4 regions of the Streptomyces sp. NPDC002055 genome follow, and region 3 is predicted to be linked to each of the others. Evidence: riboswitches for the same ligand, from Rfam matches in the RefSeq annotation. Region 3 holds a riboswitch; each other region holds the start of a gene.
What was found. A riboswitch is a leader RNA that binds a small molecule or an ion and turns the genes downstream of it on or off. The one in region 3 is predicted to bind cyclic di-AMP.
Positions count from the first base shown of each region.

Region 1: it holds a riboswitch for cyclic di-AMP, as region 3 does, so the genes downstream of both, ABT112_RS18005 (C40 family peptidase) here and ABT112_RS20000 (transglycosylase family protein) in region 3, are expected to answer to the same signal.
Region 2: it holds a riboswitch for cyclic di-AMP, as region 3 does, so the genes downstream of both, ABT112_RS01105 (C40 family peptidase) here and ABT112_RS20000 (transglycosylase family protein) in region 3, are expected to answer to the same signal.
Region 4: it holds a riboswitch for cyclic di-AMP, as region 3 does, so the genes downstream of both, ABT112_RS32925 (M23 family metallopeptidase) here and ABT112_RS20000 (transglycosylase family protein) in region 3, are expected to answer to the same signal.

Region 1 is NZ_JBEOXS010000026.1:44,286-47,474, reverse strand. It holds gene ABT112_RS18010 (hypothetical protein) at 72-425, shown strand; gene ABT112_RS18005 (C40 family peptidase) at 612-1,760, opposite strand; cyclic di-AMP (ydaO/yuaA leader) riboswitch at 1,769-1,946, opposite strand; gene pcrA (DNA helicase PcrA) at 2,227-3,189, shown strand, end outside.
Region 2 is NZ_JBEOXS010000001.1:244,616-247,804, forward strand. It holds gene ABT112_RS01100 (ATP-dependent Clp protease ATP-binding subunit) at 1-620, opposite strand, end outside; cyclic di-AMP (ydaO/yuaA leader) riboswitch at 1,359-1,515, shown strand; gene ABT112_RS01105 (C40 family peptidase) at 1,520-1,993, shown strand; gene ABT112_RS01110 (hypothetical protein) at 2,305-2,511, shown strand; gene ABT112_RS01115 (inositol monophosphatase family protein) at 2,982-3,189, opposite strand, start outside.
Region 3 is NZ_JBEOXS010000030.1:65,676-68,864, forward strand. It holds gene ABT112_RS19995 (hypothetical protein) at 1-343, opposite strand, end outside; gene ABT112_RS20000 (transglycosylase family protein) at 683-1,915, opposite strand; cyclic di-AMP (ydaO/yuaA leader) riboswitch at 1,921-2,062, opposite strand; gene ABT112_RS20005 (permease) at 2,759-3,189, shown strand, end outside.
Region 4 is NZ_JBEOXS010000093.1:14,872-18,060, reverse strand. It holds gene ABT112_RS32930 (PrsW family intramembrane metalloprotease) at 1-491, shown strand, start outside; gene ABT112_RS32925 (M23 family metallopeptidase) at 610-1,653, opposite strand; cyclic di-AMP (ydaO/yuaA leader) riboswitch at 1,665-1,806, opposite strand; gene ABT112_RS32920 (PP2C family protein-serine/threonine phosphatase) at 2,078-3,189, opposite strand, start outside.

The sequences.
Region 1 (3,189 bases), on a different contig from region 3:
CATGATCGAAATGGCGATAGAGCCGGACCCGGCTGCGAGCGGGTGCTATGGGCCCGGTTACGCTCCGCCGCATGGACATATTGATCAATGTCTTCGTCGGCCTGCACATCATCGGCATCGCCTCGCTGCTCGGCGGATTCCTCACCCAGATGAAGGCGATGGGCCAGGGCACGGCGCGGTTCGTCCCCGGGATGCTGCACGGCGCGCTGACCATGCTCGTCACCGGCGTCGCGCTGGTCGGCCTGAACCAGGCCGACGACCAGACCCCGAACACCGTCAAGCTCGGCGTGAAGCTCGCCCTGCTGGTCGTCATCCTCGCCCTGGTCTATGTGAAGCGGGACGAGGAGAAGGTCGAGAAGGGCGCCTTCGCCGCGGTCGGCCTGCTGACGGTCGCCAATGTGTTCATCGCGGTGCTCTGGACATAGCCCCGCAGTCCCGGCCCGGGACGTACCCCCGCAGTCCCGGCCCGGACGTAGCCCCGGAGTCCCGGAAGGGGGCGGCCCCGGCCGGCCGGAAGCGATACTCGGCCCCGATCCGCCCCTTCAATGGCCCCCCGAACGCAGTGCGCCCCACCGGCGGTCCGGTGGGGCGCACTCCGCGTTGTCGGCCGGCTACGAGGGGCGGACGCTGCCGTAGATCGGCATGTAGGTGATCGCCTCGGTGCGGACGTTGGCGCCCGGCTTCGGGGCGTGGACCATCTGGCCGTTGCCCGCGTAGATCCCGACGTGGCTGATGTCGTCGTAGAAGAACACCAGGTCACCCGGCTTGAGATCCTCGGTGGCGACCCGGGTGCCGACCTTCACCTGGTCCCACGTGGTGCGCGGCAGGGAGACCCCGGCGCTCTTCCACGCGGCCTGGGTGAGCCCCGAGCAGTCGAAGGAGTTCGGGCCGCTGGCGCCCCAGACGTACGGCTTGCCTATCTGTGCCTTCGCGAAGGCCAGCGCCTGGGCGGCCTTGGCCGAGGCGGTGCCGGAGTCCGAGTCCTGGCCGGTGCCGGTGCCGGTGGAAGGGCCCGCGCTGTCGCCCCGCTCGGCTTCCTCCCGGCGCTGCTTCTCGGCCTGCTCCCGGGCCAGCTCCTCCGCCTTGCGCTGGGCCTCCTCCTGCTTCCGGCGCTCGATCGCCGCCAGCCGGGCCTTCTCCTCGGCGGTGAGGTCCGACAGCAGATCGCGGGCCTCGGCGAGCTTGCGCTGCACGGTCCGCTTGCTGGCCCGCAGCCGGTCCTGCGAATCGGTGAGCGACTCCAGGCTCCGGGTGGCCCTGCCCCGCTGCTCGGACGCCTCCTCCTGCTCCTCCTGGAAGTCCGAGACGGCCCGCTGCTGCCGCTGGGTCATCCGGTCCATCAGGTGGTTCTGGTCGAAGTAGTCCTGCGGCTGCTCCGAGAGCATCAGCGTTGCGGTCGGGGCCATCCCGCCCTCGCGGTACTGGGCCGCGGCGAGGCCGCCGAGCTTGCGCCGGGACTCGTTCAGCCGCTCCGTCCGCTTCGCGACGTCGTCGACCAGCCGGTCGGTGCGGGAACGCTGGGCGTCGGTGCGCTCCTTGGCCTGGTTGTACTCCTGGGTGGACGACTCGGCCTGGCGGTACAGGTCGTCGACCTTCTTCTGGACCTCTTCGATACTCTGCGGCGGCTCGTCCGGCGCGGCCTGGGCGCTCTGCGACAGCAGCGTCGCGGACGCCACCGCCGCGGTGGTGAGGCCGACGGCCGCGCGGGCGGAGCTGGGGGAGGCGAGAATGCTGGTCCGCGGTTTGCGGTGCGACGCCAAGGCGCGCGTCTCCTTCCGTGGACCGCCTACCGGGTTAGCTGTCGGGTTCGGGCGGATCGGAAGGCTGCCCTACGGCCCGTGCACGGCGTTCGATCCGCGTGCGGAGGGCCGATTCACCCCATTGTTGCTTTGTGGGTCCCCGGCTCCGGGTGCCTGAGGCAGGGCCGGACTCGGCGGAGGCCGCCCGTGCCGACGCGGTCGTCGGCGGGTGGTGCGAGCCGCCTGAGCGAGCACGGTAGCCAATGTGTGGGGGTGCTGTGAAGGCTGGTGTTCGATATGCCCGAAACCTTTTCGTGACCTGAGGTGTGAGCTCGATCATGCCGCCCCCGGCCTCCTGCCGGCCGGGCCCCACGGCCTGTACCTTGCCCGCCGGCGGACCGGCGGCGGCCGGAACGGGACGGTCGCCGCCGCCCGGACGCGGGAACCGGTGTGGGCTGTCGGTCCGGCGGCCTAGACTCGGTGGGCGATGAGCAGCCTCTTTGACGACAGCTTCCTGGCGGACCTCGAGCACTCGGGCGAGGAGCCCCCGCCGCCGCCCGAGGAGTCCGCGCACCCGCGGGAAGAGGTCCCCCACGACCTCTTCGAGGGGCGCTTCGACCACCCCGTCCAGCGGGACGCGTACTACCGCGACGGCGCGCCGAGGCCTGCCATCGACCCGGCCGCGCTGCTCGAGGGCCTGAACGAACAGCAGCGCGCCGCCGTCGTCCACACCGGATCGCCGCTGCTCATCGTCGCCGGCGCCGGCTCGGGCAAGACCCGGGTGCTCACCCACCGCATCGCCCACCTCCTGGGCGCGCGCCACGTCCACCCCGGCCAGATCCTCGCGATCACCTTCACCAACAAGGCCGCCGGGGAGATGAAGGAGCGCGTCGAGGAGCTCGTCGGCCCCCGGGCGAACGCCATGTGGGTGTCCACCTTCCACAGCGCCTGCGTCCGCATCCTGCGCCGGGAGAGCAAGAAGCTCGGCTTCACCTCCAGCTTCTCGATCTACGACGCCGCGGACTCCAAGCGCCTGATGTCGCTGGTCTGCCGGGATCTCGACCTGGACCCCAAGCGGTACCCGCCCAAGTCGTTCAGCGCGAAGATCTCCAACCTCAAGAACGAGCTCATCGACGAGGAGACCTTCGCCGGGCAGGCGTCTGGGGGCACCTCCCAGTCGGAGACTGGGGGAGGCTTCGAGAAGACGCTCGCCCAGGCCTACGCGATGTACCAGTCGAGGCTGCGCGAGGCCAACGCCCTCGACTTCGACGACATCATCATGACCACGGTCCACCTGCTCCAGGCCTTCCCGGACGTCGCCGAGCACTACCGGCGGCGCTTCCGGCACGTCCTCGTCGACGAGTACCAGGACACCAACCACGCCCAGTACACGCTGGTGCGCGAGCTGGTCGGCACCGGGGAGACCGTGCCGGGCCAGGACGTGGCCGAG
Region 2 (3,189 bases), on a different contig from region 3:
GCGGCGAGCTCGGTGAGATCCCGGCCGTACTTGTCGAGGTTCGGGGTGTTCCGCTCCTCCGGTCCGGGGCGCGGCCCGGGCGTACCGGGCGCGCCCGTGAAGCCGTCCCGGGACCCGGCGGGCGGCGAGAAGTGCGCGGCGTTGAGGATCTGGCCGGCCGTGGAGTCGCGGTTCGCGGCCAGCGCCACGAGCATGTGCTCCGGACCGATGTACGAAGCACCGGTGGAGCGCGCGATCTCATGGGCGTCGAGCAGGGCGCGCTTGACCGCCGGGGTGACGGCGATCGAGGTGCGCGGCGGGCCGTTCCCGGCCTGCTGGTCGATCTCCGCGGCGAGCGCGTCCGGGTCCGCGCCGGCCCGGGTGACCATGCCGCGGGTCGGCTCGGTGGAGAGCGCGGCCCGCAACAGGTGCTCGGTGTCGAGATCGGAGCTGCCGTGCCGGGCGGCGTAGGTGGCCGCGGCGGAGACGAGCTGCCGCGCGGGGCCGCTCATCATGCGGCTGAAGTCGATGCGCCGCGCGTCCGGCGGCTGCCCGGGCTGGCCGCCGCCGAGAAAGTGCGAGAAGAAGTCTCCGAGGGGGTCCGGGCCGTGGTCCTCGGGACCCTGCTGGCCGTCGGTCATGGGTATCCGTCCCCGTGGTCCGGCCGGACCGGGCCACGCCTGTCTCGGTGCGCGTGCGGCGGTCGGACACGGTCCCGCAGGCCCGGCGTACAACGGACCGCCGTAACCCCACCTGCCCCAATTTAGACGATATGGAGGGAGTGTGCCGGGCCCGGGCGGAGGCGGTGCCCCGGGCCCGGCCGGCAGCCGGAATGACTCACTCCGGCGCTCTCGGTCGTGGCCGACCCCGTAGTCGCGGTCGGCGGGGAGGCGCGGCGGCCGTCCCGCGCAGGGCCCGGCCTGGCCCCGTCCGTATCGTGCGGCCGGTGCGGCGCGGGTTCCGGAGCGAGTGGGTCCGGCACATCGCGCCCTCCGGCCGGCTCCCCTCCGCGCGGTGCCCGGCACCCTCCGGGCTGCCCGGAAGGTGACCCCTCCGGGCATCGGCGCAACCTGCATGAGCACCCACCTGTCACACCGTCAACTCCACTGCGCAGAAGCGGAATTGGGGATACCGGGAGCGCTGCGAAGTGGCGGCTGACGATGCCCAACTTCACGCTGCTCAAAGCCCGTTACCGGAGGTATTCACACCGCCCGGCGGGCCCGGATCGCCCAATCGGATGAGAGTGAAGAAGTTCACAGAAGGCCATTTCGGCTCTGAATTACGGTGGTTGATGACGCAGGATCCATAACCGACAACAAGCCCCCGCCAACCGAGGCGGGGCGATCCGGATGGACGCCGAGTCCTGCCGCCGTCCGGATGTACCGCGAACACCCAACTTCGGCAGGAGCGGGAGACCCAAGTACGACCGAGCCATGAAGGTGATGGCTCTTGGGGTGAAGCCACGTCATGTGGCCGGGCAACTTCGCCGGCCCGAACCCGACAGGTCATCTTTCGCAGGCGGATGACGAAGGGCTTCCGCATGTCTGCGCGTACACGCATTCCTGCGCTCATATCCCGTGCCGGAACCACCTCGGTTCTCACGGCCGCCGCTCTCGCCGGCTCGACGCTGATACCCGCTGCCGCGCCCACCGCGGAAGCGGCCACGCCGGCCGGCAAGGCCCTGAGGATCGCGGCCTCCAAGAAGGGATCCCCCTACCGCTACGGTGCGGTGGGCCCGCACCGGTTCGACTGCTCCGGTCTCACGCTGTACTCGTTCAAGCGGGTGGGCAAGAAGCTGCCTCGCACGGCGGCTGCCCAGTACAACAAGACCCGCCATGTCTCGGTGCGCTCCCGGAAGGCGGGTGACCTGGTCTTCTTCCACTCGGGTGGCGGTGTCTACCACGTGGGCATCTACGCGGGGAAGGGCAAGATCTGGCATTCGCCGAAGCCCGGGAGGACGGTGCGCAAGGAGCGGATCTGGACCCGCAGCGTCTGGTACGGGCGGGTCAAGTAGGGCCGCCCCCGCCGCTCGGCCTGACCGGCTGAGGGGGTCCGGCCTGCCGTGCCGGCCGGAGCGCCGTGCCGTCGCAGGCCGAGGTGGTGGGGCCGGGTCCAGGGGATGGGCCCGGCGTCGCCACCGGCCATGCGGCGGCAGGCGTCGCGGATGGTCCCGTCGCGGGCCGGAGAGGGAAATTCCGCTAGTCCCGGATACTCCGTTCCGTTTCCCCGATCGGACCGTGATCGGGCCGTACGCGTCCCGGTATCGCGCCCCGTACGGATATCCCGTCGCCAATTCCGGGCGGGGTGATGCACGGGACACCGGCCATGACCGACCCGGAGAAGTGGTCGTGGCCGGTGTTTTCGCCCCTGCATTCCGGACCGGCGCAGCCGCCGGTCATTCGTGCCGTATCGCGGAGTGATCGAGTGATGACGGCGCGCGGTTTTCGCTTCGGATATGAGGTCACCGTGCGCCGGTGTTTTTCGATGCGTCACGCGGTGAAGTCCGGCTCACCCGCCGCAGCGGAACTCTGACCGGAAAGCGTCGGTTTCGGTGCGGCCGGCGGGCACTCTGTCGGAGCGTTGCCCGTCGAGCGGGATCGGTGTGCGGTGTGCGGTGTGCGGTGGGCGTGAACGGCGTCGGCCCGGACGGCCGTCCGGCCCGACCGGAATGTCGGCCTGCACGGAACCGGAGCCTCGGCGTTGGGCACCGCAATTGGTGCACAGCCAGCCGCCCTTGGGGCTCTGCTGCATCGGTGCACCGCACTGCGGGCACTGGTTGCGGATCTCCGCCGGATCGATCCTCACGGCAGCCTCCTGTCGCCTGTCGTCGTCCATCGGGTGAGAAGACGCTCCGTGGAGCCCGTAGGAAGTGCTGCCCCTCGATCGTGACGCGAACGCGGGCCGAGAAGGGGAACATCCGGCCGGGGAACGATCCCGCGCACGCTTTCGGCCACGTGCCGGTATCCGGCCGATGGGCCCCGCCCGCCCCGGGAGACGCGGTCTCAGCTCCCGGGCACAGGGGCCGAAGGGAGCGGAACGGCCAGCAGCTCCGCGACCCGTCGCGCCGTCGCGGCATCCCGCGCGGCGGTGAACGGGACGACGCCCTGCGCCATACGGAACGGCTCCCCGCGCGCCGTGAGCGCGGTCCCGCCGGCCTCCTCGACGAGCAGCACACCGGCGGCGTGGTCCCAGGGGTTGTCCCAGGTGTAG
Region 3 (3,189 bases):
GCCGGGGGTCCACCCGGGTGGCGGGCTCCGGCGCCGGGGGCTGCGCGGGGACCGGGACCGTGCACGCCGAGCGGCCCACGGTGCGGGGCGGCAGGGTGACGGTGCTGCCGGCGGCCTGCCGGAGCCAGCGGACGATGGTCCCGACGGCGTCCTCGTCCAGCTGCGCGAGATCGTGGATGACCCGCAGGTCGTCGGGGTGCGGCGGGACGGCGGCCCGGGTGAGTTCGGCGTGCAGCATGAGCCGCAGCCCGTCGGCCGGCGTCAGATGGCCGCCGATCCGGGCCGGGTCCGGGGCGTCGGGCCGCGGGGGGAGCTCCATCGTGACTGCCGTCGGATCGGCCATGGTCGGTGCCTTCCTTCAATTCCCCATCGGTCAGGGGGAAATCATGGTCTCCCGTTCCGACGGCCGGTTTCTCCCTCCGGTTGCGGATCGGCCTCCGGGATCACCCGTCCGGCCGCACGGCGGGGCCGTTTCCCCGCCCCCGGACACCCCCGCGGTCACGGTCTCGGCCGGCTCGGCCGGGCGGGGGACGGCGCGGCGCGCGGACGGGCCGCGCCGAAGCGGCGCACACAACGGACGAGGCGCCCGCCCCCGTGCAGCGGGGACGGGCGCCTCGGTCCGTCGGTGAGGCCGGTCGGTCACCCCGGGCCTCGGTGCCACGCGCCGGGCCGGCGCGTGGGCTCAGATGCTGACGCCGTGCTCGCGCAGGTAGGCGACCGGGTCGATGTCCGAGCCGTAGTCCGGACCGGTGCGGACCTCGAAGTGGAGGTGCGGGCCGGAGGAGTTGCCGGTCGAGCCGGACAGGCCGATCTGCTGACCGCCGGTGACCGACTGGCCGGCCGACACGGACAGCGAGGACAGGTGGGCGTACTGGCTGAACTTGCCGTCGGCGTGGCGGATGACGACCTGGTTGCCGTAGGAACCGCCCCAGCCCGCGGAGACGACCTCGCCCGCACCGATGGCCTTCACCGTGGTGCCGGTGGGCACGGGGAAGTCGGTGCCGGTGTGGTAGCCGCTGGACCAGCTGGCACCGGACTGGTGGTACGGGGTGCCCACGGAGAGGTCGTCGACGGGGGCGGTGAAGCCGTCGGCGGACTTCTGCGCGGCGGCCTTGGCCGGGGCGGCCTGCTGCTTCGGCTCGGCCTTCGCGGCGGGCTTCGGCGCGGCCTTGTGCTCGGCGGCCTGGTGGGCCTCGTGCTTCGGAGCCGGCCGCTCGGACTCGCGCTCGGGGGCGTCGTGCTTCGGGGCGCCCTTCTCCTTGCCGCCCAGGGTGAGCTTCTGGCCCGGGAGGATCAGGTTCGGGTCGCCGCCGACGACCTCGCGGTTGCCCTCGTAGACCCGGTGCCAGCCGCCCTTGACGTCGTGGGTCGTGGCGATCTTGTACAGGGTGTCGCCGCGGACGACGGTGTACGAGCGGGTCTCGGACCCGGCGCCGGCCTTGCGCTCGGCCGGCTTGCCCTTCTCGCCCTGGGGCTTCGGGGCGGACTCGGCCGGGGCGGCCTTCCCGCCGTCGGGGCTGATCTGCGGGGCGGCGCCGCCCTGGGTCAGCCCGGCCTTGCCGGAGCAGACCGGCCAGGCGCCGGGGCCCTGGCCGTCGAGGACCTTCTCGGCGACGGCGATCTGCTGGTCCTTGGTCGCCTGGTCGGCGCGCGCGGCGTAGTCGCCGCCACCGAAGGCCTGCCAGGTGTCGTTGGTGAACTGCAGGCCACCGTAGAAGCCGTTACCGGTGTTGATGCTCCAGTCGCCGCCGCTCTCGCACTCCGCGACCTTGTCCCAGGTGTCGACGGAAGCGGCCTGCGCCGAGCCGGCACCGATGAGCGGTAGGGCGATTCCGGCACTACCGGCAGCGGCGATGAGAGAAGCTCGGGAAATACGGCCGGGGCTGTACCGGCGGTGACGTCCGCGTGCAGACATAGGGGTATTCCTCTCCTACGCCTGCGAGGTGAGCTGTCGGGTTCGGGCTGGAGTTGCCCGGCCGCGCCCTGAGCAGCGTCGTGCGCTGCGGCGCGTCTTCACCCCAAGCCGTTCCTCGCCTGTTGCGCGGTCCGGCACCTACCTGGTTCCCCCGCTCCTGCCGTGGTGCGTTGGTTGTTTCCTCTCCACCGGCGGCAGGACTCGGCGCTCCGACAGAGTACGGCCCGCCCTTTCATGGGCAGGCAGCGGTAAAAGTAAGCGCACCGAATTCTTTCCGACAAGTGGCGAGTATTCCCCGGAATCACCTTTCGGTAGATCCACTCGGGACAGGGTCACACTGAGCTCCGGATCTTGATCCGAGAGCGATTCGCATTACTACTGAACGACTCTCACGTTCGGCGGGCGGTAACCGAGTTGCCCGGATTCACGCTTTTCGCGTGGGCGGCATCACACCCCGGAAATATCTTTGTGAAATGGGTCACCACGGAGCCAATTGTCCGACTTTGAGGTGCATTTCGACTTTGCCTCGATGAAGGAGGATTGATGTCTATTTGCCGTATACATCCCGCAGCTCGGCACTCGCACCCCGAACCACTCCCCTCAGGGGGCATATCCGGCGAAACGGATGATTCGCTGCCCCGCCCACCGCGGTGGCAACCCCGGCGGGGGCCTCTCCCCCGGTTATCGTGTGGTTCTTGATCGCGGACGTGCGGAGTCAGTGTGCAGAGAGCGGAAGAGCTGATCGACACCTCGCCGCCGGTGCGGCACGCCTCCGGCGCGACCGCGCTGCTCCGGGGGCGCAACCGTTCCGCGACTCCCCTGATCGCCACGGCCGCAGTCGCGCTGGCCGTGGCGGCGGCGCTGGTCCTGGGCGGCGGGAGCCTGCTCGCCCACCCCGGCGTCCAGGCCTGGCGGACGGTCTGTGTGGCCATCGTGATCCAGGCCCTTCCGTTCCTGCTGCTGGGCACGGCCGTGTCCGGCGCCATCAACGCCTTCGTGCCCGCCGACGCGTTCAGCAGGCTGCTCCCGAGGAAGCCGGCCCTCGCCGTCCCCGTCGCCGGCGCCGCCGGGGTGGTGCTGCCGGGGTGCGAATGCGCCTCCGTGCCGGTGGCCGGAAGCCTGATCCGGCGCGGCGTCGCCCCGGCCGCCGCCCTGACGTTCCTGCTCTCGGCTCCCGCCGTGAACCCCGTGGTCCTCACCGCCACGGCCGTGGCCTTCCCCGGGAACCCCGGCATGGTGGCCGCCCGGCTCGTCGCCTCGCTCCTCACCTCGGT
Region 4 (3,189 bases), on a different contig from region 3:
TGCCGGCCTATGTGGCGGCGGGCTGGCTGGCGCCGGCCGAGCCGCACGCGCTGTCCTCCATGAAGGCGCGGTCGATCGCCCGTACCGTGGCGCGCCGTACCCACGGCGCGGCCGGACGCCGCATGGTCGTCGAGTACCAGGTCTGCGCGACGGCCCTGGCGTTCCTGCGGCAGCGCGCCCACCGGGGAGCGGCGGGCACGGACTTCGTCGCCCGGGAACAGGAGCTGCTGCACCACCTCTGGCAGCGCAAGGACATGGCGCAGCCCGCGCTGGCCCACGCGGCCCGTATGACGGCACCGGCCTGGACCGGGCCGCAGCAGTGGACTCCGCCGCCGCCCGGGTACGGCTACGTGCCGCCGGGCGGGCCGCAGCCGTCCGGCCGGCCGTATCCGCCGCAGGGCCAGGGGTACGGGCAGGGCCAGGGATACGGGCAGGCCGCCGGTCCGTACGGGCCGCCGCACGGGCCCGGCACCCGCCCGTACGGCCCCTGAGGGCCGGTCGCGGCCCCGGGGTACGGAGCCGTAACAGGCCGACAGCCCTGGTGTCGGGGGGACGTCACCAGGGCTGTCGGAGGATGCGGCGGCGGGCGCCGGTGGGAAGGAGCTGCCGTCAGATGGAGAGGCCGCGGTCCCGCAGCCAGGAGGCCGGGTCGATCGGCGAGCCGCCGTCGGGACGGACCTCGAGGTGGAGGTGGGGGCCGGTGACGTTGCCGGTGGCGCCGACGCGGCCGATGGTCTCGCCCGTGGTCACCTTGCCGGAGGTCTTCGTCATCGAGGAGAGGTGGCAGTACCAGACCTCGGTGCCGTCGTCGAGGGTGAGCACGATCCGGTAGCCGTACGCCCCGGCCCAGCCGGCCTGGGTGATGGTGCCGCCGTGGACCGCCTTGGCCGGGGTGCCGGTGGGGGCCGCGAAGTCCTGGCCGGTGTGGTCGTTGGACCAGAGGTCGCCGGCCTGCCCGAAGCTGGAGGTGAGGGTGTAGGAGGAGACCGGGACGGTGAACTCCTTGGCGAGCTTCGCCACCCGCTCGGCCTCGGCCTTCTTGCGCGCCGCCTCCTCCGCCGCCTTCTTCTTCGCGGCGGCGGCCTCGGCCTGCTTCCGCTCGGCCTGCTCGGCGGCCTTCTCCGCGGCGGCCTTCTCGGCGGCCTCGCGCTCGGCCTTCTCGGCGGCGCTCTGCTGCTGCTCGGCCTGGCGCATGATGCGGGCGCGCAGCGCCTCGCCCGCGCCGGTGCCGTCGGCGGCCTCGTCGGCGGTGAGCCCGGCGTCGCTCAGCGGGGCGGCGGAGGCGACGGCGACCGGGGCCTGTTCCGCGTCGTCCGCGACCAGGGAGCCGATGCCGGGCAGGGAGGCGGCGTCGGGAAGCTTCTCCGAGACGGTGGAGAGGTCCGGCATGGAGATGGAGACCGGCGGCTTCTCCTGCGCACTGGCCATGCCGCCCGCGCCGACGGCGGCGAAGACGCCCACGCCGAGGACGGCGCCGCTGCGGGCCATGCCGCCGCCGCGCTGCTTGACGACGCGGTGCCGGCCGCGCACGGGGGCGACGGATTCCTCGGTCGGGTTCCACTCACCCGCTGCGGCCGGGGGTTCCTCACCGAATCCGGGATCGAAACTCTGGGGTGTGTACGGGGATTCGGGGGCAGGCCTGTTGGACGCCACGCGGGCGCACTCCTTTCCTTCCTTCTCGCCTACCGGGTTAGCTGACGGGTTCGGAGCAGGAAGGTCTCCTACGGACCCCTCTGGGAGAGACGCCCGATTCACCCCAAGGTGTTGGTTCCCCGGTTCCCTGGGTGCAGGTGGTGCTGGTGTGTCCGGTGATGCAGGCCCTGCGGGGTGGTGCTGTGCGTTCGGGATTCGGCGACGGCGCACGGTGCCGTCTCTTGTGACGGCTGGGACGACCGCGCTGCGTTATCGAACGTTAATAGGGCCGGGGCCGGAATCCAAGCGGTTCTCGTTGATCGTTAACAGATTGGGGCGGGATCAATCCGGACATGTGCCGCCCAATGGGGGCGAGTTGAGCGGACCCGTGAAACACGTTCCGGCTGATCGTGCGTCACTTGTTATGCGAAGTGATGCATTCCGGTCACGGACCGTAGGGCGCCGGGGCGGCGGCCCGGCCCTCGCCCGAGCCGCGGGTCAGCCCCACGGTCCGCCGGCGCTCCGGCTGCCGCCGCCCCGGCCGGCTGACCGCCAGCAGCGCCATGTCGTCCGCCGGCTCGCCCCCGGTGTGCCGGGCCACGTCCTCGACGAGCGCGTCGAGGAGGGCGTCGGGCCCGGGGAACAGCCGGCCGTCGAGCCGCTTCGCCGGGTCGTAGAAGACCCCCTTCTCGTCCCGGGCCTCGGTCACCCCGTCGGTGAACAGCAGCAGGGTCGACCCGCGCGGGAAGTCGAAGGTGTCCACCTGCTCCGGCCAGGCCCCCAGATCCCCCATCCCGAGCGGGAGCGAGGCCACCACCGGCTCGACCCCGCACACCGAGCCGTCGGCGGAGAGCAGCAGCGGCGCCGGATGGCCGCGGTTGAGGACGCGCAGCGTGCCCTCGGGCGGCGCCCCGTCGGTGACGGAGGGGCGCGCGGCGCCCACCTCCGCCAGCACCGCGGTGGTGAAGCCCTCGAACCGGTCCAGGTCCTCGCCCCGCGCCTCGCGGGCCAGCGCCCGCTCCAGCCGGGCGGCGACCTGTACCAGATCCGGTTCCTCCTCGGCCGCCTCCCGGAAGGCGCCGATGACCACGGCGACCGCCGCGACGGCCCCCAGCCCCTTCCCCCGGACGTCGCCCACGATCAGGCGGACCCCGTGCGGGGTCTGCTGCACCGCGTACAGGTCCCCGCCGATCCGGGCGTCGGCCAGCGCCGCCTCGTACCGGGCGGCGACCTGGAAACCGCCGATGCGCTCGTCGGGCGTCGGCAGGACGGCGAGCTGGACGGCCTCGGCGATGCTGCGGGCCGACGCCAGCTGCCGGTCGCCGCGCCGCACCACGCGGTTGATGAACAGCGCGAGCAGGGCGACGGTCAGCACGGTGACCAGCTCCGTCACCGATTCGATGGCGCCCACGTCGCCGTTGTAGACGTGCAGGGCGACGACCGCTCCCCCGGCGGCGATCCCCGCGGCGGCCGTGGCCCGCAGCGAGAAGAACGGCGCGGCCACCAGCGGCGCGGCCGAGAAGAAGGGGGAGCCGGTGAACCGGGCCGGGGTCGAGA